Regions from separate parts of the Microbacterium sp. GXS0129 genome, predicted to be linked through region 2. Evidence: predicted binding sites of a transcription regulator. Region 2 holds the regulator's gene; the other holds the start of a gene.
The links. The regulator LexA, encoded in region 2, represses DNA repair genes until DNA is damaged. The targets are predictions, from matches to a motif close to TCGAACANNTGTTCGA.
Positions count from the first base shown of each region.

Region 1: the regulator LexA is predicted to act here: its motif matches at 1,768-1,783, upstream of ACIQJ5_RS05995 (DUF222 domain-containing protein).

Region 1 covers NZ_JBIZVZ010000001.1:1,313,492-1,316,959, forward strand. The annotation lists gene ACIQJ5_RS05985 (acetyl-CoA C-acetyltransferase) at 1-966, shown strand, start outside; gene ACIQJ5_RS05990 (GNAT family N-acetyltransferase) at 986-1,423, shown strand; gene ACIQJ5_RS05995 (DUF222 domain-containing protein) at 1,806-3,452, shown strand.
Region 2 covers NZ_JBIZVZ010000007.1:79,789-83,256, reverse strand. The annotation lists gene ACIQJ5_RS17160 (histidinol-phosphate transaminase) at 1-338, opposite strand, end outside; gene ACIQJ5_RS17155 (LysM peptidoglycan-binding domain-containing protein) at 672-1,064, opposite strand; gene lexA (transcriptional repressor LexA) at 1,312-2,049, shown strand; gene metE (5-methyltetrahydropteroyltriglutamate--homocysteine S-methyltransferase) at 2,112-3,468, opposite strand, start outside.

The DNA of each region.
Region 1 (3,468 bases), on a different contig from region 2:
GGTGCGGGTCTCGGGTGGAACGTCCACTCGTCCTCCGTGAACAAGGTGTGCCTGTCCGGCCTCACCGCCGTGATCGATGCCGCGCGGATGATCCGCTCGGGTGACGCGACAGTGGTGGTGGCCGGTGGCATGGAGTCGATGACTCGCGCGCCGCACCTGCTGATGGGCTCGCGCGACGGGTGGCAGTACGGCAGCGTCGAGGTGCTCGATCACATGGCGTTCGACGGTCTCACCGACGCCTATGACCGGGAGAGCATGGGGCTGTCCACCGAGCGCCACAACCCGCGCTTCGGCGTCGATCGGGACGCACAGGATCGCGTCGCGATGCTGTCGCACCAGCGCGCGGCCGCCGCAGCGGAATCCGGTGTTCTCGCCGACGAACTCGTCACGGTCGAAGTACCGCAGCGCAAGGGCGACCCGGTCCTGGTGACCACCGATGAGGGCGTCCGCCCGGCGACCACGATGGAGACACTGCGGGGACTTCGCCCGGCCTTCAGCGCCGATGGTCAGATCACGGCGGGCAACTCCTCGCCGATCTCGGACGGCGCAGCGGCTCTCGTCCTCACCTCACGTGAGCACGCGGCGGCGCAGGGATGGCCGATCCTGGCGGTGGTCGGTGCGAGCGGCCAGACGGCGGGACCCGACAACTCGCTGCAGCTCCAGCCGGCCGATGCCATTGCGAAGGCGATGTCCAAGCAGGGGATCACCGCGGAGGATGTCGACCTGTTCGAGATCAACGAGGCGTTCGGAGCTGTGGTCGCCGCGTCACAGCGCGCCCTCGGCGTCGACGAGGACCGTGTCAACATCCACGGCGGCGGGATCGCGATCGGTCACCCGATCGGTGCGAGCGGGGCTCGCCTCGTCGTGCATCTCGCTCATGAACTCGCACGGCGCGGGTCGGGGACCGGCGCCGTGGGCCTGTGCGGAGGCGGGGGACAGGGTGAGGCGCTCATCCTCACGCGCTGAGGCTGCCTAAGCTGAGGGCATGGTGCAGATCCGCGCGGTGTCCCTCATCGATGAGCCCGTGTGGCGTGAGCTGTGGGCGGGGTACCTCTCGTTCTACGAGACGGAGATCGACGAGGCCACGACCGCCTCGACCTTCGCGCGCGTGGTGGACGGGCGCCAGATCAACGGTGCCCTCGCGTGGGAGGGGGACGCGGCCGTCGGCCTCGTCCACTGGCTCACGCATCCCGCTACCTGGTCGATGCGTCCGTACTGCTACCTGGAAGACCTGTTCGTCTCTCCCGCGGCGCGCGGGGACGGAGTGGGGACAGCGCTGATCGAGCATGTGACGACGTGGGCGCGCTCGAACGCCTGCCACAAGGTCTACTGGCTCACCGCCGCGGGGAACTCCACCGCGCGGTCGCTGTACGACCGGGTGGCACGAGACACCGGATTCGTGCAGTACGCGATATCACTCTGAGCCTCGTTCCACATCACGAGACAGCGGTGGTGGGGTCTGATCGGCGGTGAGACGCTGCTCTTCTGGGGAGCAGATGTGCGCTGTACCGGGGTGTGCGTGGCGTGCGCGGCGTGCCGTGTGCGGTGCGGGGTGATTCGTCTGGAACGTGCCGTGCACTGCGTGGCGCGTGCGGTGTGCGCTGTGCAGCGGTGCGCGGGGCGGGGATGATCCCGGCCTCTGCGGGGCGGTGAAACGACACCGCCCCGTGCGGGGTGCGGTGAAACGACACCGCCACGTGCGGGTGCGGTGAAACGACACAGCGCCGCATGCTGGGCGCAGAAGATCTATCCACAGATCCGCAGTTGTCGAACATAGGAACGACGGAAAGTGCCAGCATTGGGCCATGACATTAGCACCAATGAGCGGCGAGGCCCGGGCAAACGGCTTTGCTCCGCACCCCTCGAACCGGACGGAGCTTCCGCCTTCGCGCGGTTCTGCGGGGCGGGTGCTCGGCCCGGCAATGGCGACGCCGGAGGTGTTGAACTCATACATCGATGCGGTGGCCGCGGTGACGCGTTCCCGTGCCGCCACCGAGGCCATGGAAGCGGCCCTGCTCGCGGATCTCGTAGCGCTGTCGGGGGCGTCGGGGGAGTCTTCACACAGTGACCTCGGTCTGCGCTCACTTGCGGCAGAGGTCGGAGCGGTGATTCACATCAGCGATCGCACCGTTCAACGCCGCATGTCCGACGCGTATCGACTGGTGTGGGAGTTCCCCGCGGTGCACGCAGCGGTGTCCACGGGAGAGATCCTGATGGCTCACGCGCACGTGGTCGTCAACGCGGGTGCGCCGATCACCGCGGGCCCGGCGCGGGAGGCGTTCATCGAGCGGGCGTTGACGCTCGCCCGTGTCGAGTCGCCCAACCGATTGCGGGCGATGCTGGCCAGCGTTGCGGAGGAGGTGCAGCAAATCGGCATCACGGAACGCCACCGCATCGCGAACACGTCGCGAGCCGTGTGGATCACGGATGACGTGGACGGCATGTCCACGCTTCACGCGTACCTTCCGTCGGTCCTTGCGCACGGGGTGAAGGACCGGCTGGACCAGATGGCGCACGCTCTTCGCGGCCAGCGCGGCGATCGCCCTCGAGGGTTTCGGCCGGCCGCCCAGGACCCTCGACGCTGGGCGAATGGCGCGAACTGTTCGGATGGTGCGAGGGCCGTCAGCGTCAGGGACGGCGCAACCAGGGCGAACGGCACCCGCACTGTTCACGGTGCGAAGGGCGCAGCGGGCGATGTCGAACGTGCACAAGCCTCCTGGACGACGGCGAATGTCGTGGCTGGCGAGGGCGCAGCAGCAGATCCTGAGCAATCGCCGTACAAGGACACGCGCACCGTCGACCAGATGCGCGCGGACCTCCTCGCGGATCTGCTCCTGACCAGTGCACCGACCAGTGTGGACACGGCTGTCGGAGCGATACGTGCGACCGTGGCGGTGATGGTCCCCGCACTCACTCTCATGGGAATCACGCACACCGGCGCAGAGCTTGACGGCGTGGTGCCGATCGATGCGGACACGGCTCGCCAGCTCGCCGGCGGAGTCGTCGGCTGGGACCGACTGCTCACCGATCCAATCCACGGCGCTGTCCTCGCCACTGATCGCTATCGCCCGACGGCGGAGATGAAGCGATTCCTCACCCACCGTCATCAGCACTGCAGACACCCCGGATGCCGGGTCCCCGTGAGGCGTACGGATCTCGACCACAACCACGAGTGGGCGAGCGGCGGAAAGACGGACGTCGCGAACCTCGCTCCGCTCTGTCGTCGCCACCACACGTTGAAGACCAGCGCTGGCTGGAGCATCACGCCGCTCGCGGGTGGAGACCTCGAGTTCGTGAGTGCACTGGGCCGATCTCATCTGGAGATGCTCACGCCAAGGAACGTCGGCTTTGTGCCCACCGGCCCTGCAACCGACGAGCGATCCGCGGACTCCAACACGGGCGATCGCTATCGACTTCTGCACGATCACGGGGATCCCGAGCCGCCGTGGTAGTCGGCCCAGAGCCGGT
Region 2 (3,468 bases):
CCGTACACCGTGCGCCCGGGCCCGCCGAAGGCCTGCATGATGTGCTGAAGCACCTCGTTGGAGCCGTTCGCGGCCCAGATCTGCTCTGCGCCGAGGCCGTGCCCCAGGTACTTCGCGAAGGCCTCACGGAGCGCCGTGAACTCGCGGTCGGGGTACCGGTTGACGTCGCGGATGATGAGGGAGATCGCGTCGATGATCCCACTCGCCACATCGTCGGGAATCGGATGCGTGTTCTCGTTGACGTTGAGTGCCACCGGCAGAGCGGCTTGCGGGGCGCCGTAGGGCGTCATCCCGCGCAGATCATCACGAAGGGGAAGGTCACCGAGAGAGGCAGTCACCGCTCCATGCTAGGCCGCGCGGCACCGCGACGCCCATTCTGAACCGTCATGATCGGACACGGCCGGACGATGCGTCCCCGTCGGGGCATCCCGTGCACCGATCCGGCACCGGGATGACGACCCTCCGCAGGACGGACGAAAATCGCGCGGCACCGGGACGAGGTGTGCCCCACCGCACGCGCAGACTGTCCGTCCGGCCACCCCGACGCCGTACGGGATCCGCTCAGTCACCCGGGAACGACGAAGCCGGTCCGTGCACGAGAGGGAAGATGCGCGGACCGGCTGAATCGAACGGGGACCTCGCGCACCAGTCGGTGCGGCAGGCCCGGAGGATTACTCGGCGTCGAAATACGAGCTCGGGATGGCGAGGGTCTGCCCCGCCGACAGCGTGTCCGAGTGCAGGTTGTTCAGGCGGGAGATCTCCGCGACCACGTCGCGCGGGTCCGCCTCCGGAGCAACGGTGGTCGCAATGCTCCAGAGCGAGTCACCGGGCATCACCGAGATGTTGGTGAAGGTACCCGCCGGGGCCCCGGCCTCGTGGGAGGCGATGGCCGACCCGCCGCTGAGCACGGCGACGGCGATGGCGGCGATGAGGGGAAGGCTCGCGAGGACGGCGAGCACGCGGCGACCGCGGGTGGTGATGCGCAGACGTGTCCGGGGAGACGCCGACGTGAGACGCGGGGCCTGCGGGGCGGTGACGCCGGTGGTGACGCTGATGGTGCTCATGATCTGTCCTCCCTCTCGGTATGGTTCGCATCCGGTCCTCGGCCGGGAGGGCCGGATGCGAACCTACGTACCGAATATATGTTCGATGTACGAATCCGTCAACCCGTTTTTCGAAACCCGGCTGATCAAGATCAGCGACACGCTCGAACAAAAGTCCTCGGATCGTTCGAAACTCGGATACGGTTTCGATACGCACAGCACACCACGGACCACCGACATTGGCGTTTTCGCCCGAAGGAGCAAGGACATGAGCGAGGCATCCGGCCCCGACACCACGCTGGAGAGCGGCCCCGCGACAGGCTCCGATCGCCCCGTGGAGAGCACCGGTCGCGCGGGAACGCGGCGCCGTCGCAGCCTGAGCGAGAAGCAGCTCGCCATTCTGGAGGTCATCCAGCGCTCCATCGCACGCAACGGCTATCCGCCGAGCATGCGCGAGATCGGGGACGCCGTGGGCCTCAAATCCCTCTCCAGCGTCACGCACCAGCTCGGCCAGCTCGAGCTCAGCGGCTACCTGCGACGCGACCCCGGCAAGACGCGGGCGATGGAGGTCCTGATCGACCTTCCCGGCACCGCTGCCGAGAATCCCGCTGACGCCATGACACCAGTCGGAGACGCCGCGCTCGTGCCGCTGGTCGGGCAGATCGCAGCGGGTGTGCCGATCACCGCGGAGCAGCAGGTGGAGGAGATCTTCCCGCTGCCCCGACAGCTGGTGGGCAAGGGCGAGCTGTTCATGCTGAAGGTGAACGGCGAGTCGATGATCGACGCCGCGATCTGCGACGGCGACTGGGTGGTGGTGCGCGTGCAGAACGACGCGGACAACGGTGACATCGTGGCGGCGATGCTGGATGGCGAGGCGACGGTCAAGACCTTCCGTCGTCGTGACGGTCACACCTGGCTGCTCCCCCGCAACACGGCGTTCGAGCCCATCCTCGGCGACGAGGCCACGGTCCTGGGCAAGGTCGTGGCGGTGCTGCGCGCCGTCTGATCCTCCTCACCAATGCCAGAGGGCCCCGGATCCGAGATCCGGGGCCCTCTGGCGTTGTCAGCTCAGGCGCTGATGCCGGCGCGGACGTTCTTCGTGGCCGCCACGAGGTTGCGCAGCGACTCGACCGTCTCGTCATAGCCACGCGTCTTCAGACCGCAGTCCGGGTTCGCCCACACCAGCTGGTGCGGCAGCGCGTCCACCGCACGCTGCAGGATCGCCTGCTGCTCGTCCACCGAGGGAACACGCGGCGAGTGGATGTCCCACACCCCGGGTCCGACGCCGTGCGGGAAGCCGGAGTCGCGGATGTCGTCGATCACGTCGCCGCGGCTGCGAGCGGCCTCGATCGAGGTGACATCGGCGTCCAGCGCGGTGATCGCGTCGATGACGACGGAGAACTCGGAGTAGCACAGGTGCGTGTGGATCTGCGTGGCGTTTCGCGCGCCCGCGGTCGCGAGCCGGAACGATCCGACCGACCAGTCGAGGTACGCCGCCTGGTCGTCCGCCTTCAGCGGCAGGAGCTCGCGAAGAGCGGGCTCGTCCACCTGGATGATCTGGATCCCGGCGTTCTCCAGGTCGGCGATCTCGTCCCGCAGCGCCAGGCCCACCTGGTTCGCGGTCTCGGCCAGCGGCTGGTCATCGCGCACGAAGGACCACGCCAGGATCGTCACCGGGCCGGTGAGCATGCCCTTGACGTGCTTCTGGCTGAGCGACTGCGCATACTCGGCCCAGCGCACCGTCATCGGCGCCGGACGGGAGACGTCGCCCCAGAGGATCGACGGGCGCGTGGCACGGGAGCCGTACGACTGCACCCAGCCGTTCTGGGTGACCGCGAAGCCGTCGAGCAGCTCGGCGAAGTACTGCACCATGTCGTTGCGCTCGGCCTCGCCGTGCACCAGCACGTCGATGTCGAGGTCGTGCTGCAGATCGATCACACGGGAGATCTCCTCGCGCAGGAATCCCTCGTAGGCGGCGTCATCGATCTCGCCCTTGGCGTGCGCGGCACGAGCACGGCGGATGTCACCGGTCTGTGGGAACGATCCGATGGTGGTGGTGGGGAGCACGGGAAGCCCGAGTGCGGCGGTCTGCTCGGCGACGCGCTCCTCCTCGTTGCCGCGCTCGAAGTCCGCGGCAGCAAGGGACGCGGTGCGGGCGCGTACGGCATCGACGCGCACGCCCGGTGCCGCGGCGCGATCCGCCAGCGCCGCGGTCGCGGCCTCCAGATCGGCGGCGATCGACTCACGGCCATCCACCAGACCGCGCGCCAGGACGACGACCTGCTCGACCTTCTGGTCGGCAAATGCCAGCCAGGAGCGCAGTCGCTCATCCAGCTGCGCCTCATCCGCCACGTCGTGCGGCACGTGCTGCAGGGAGGTGGACGTTCCCACCGAGACCTGAGCCGCGCCGAGGCCGCGGGCGGCC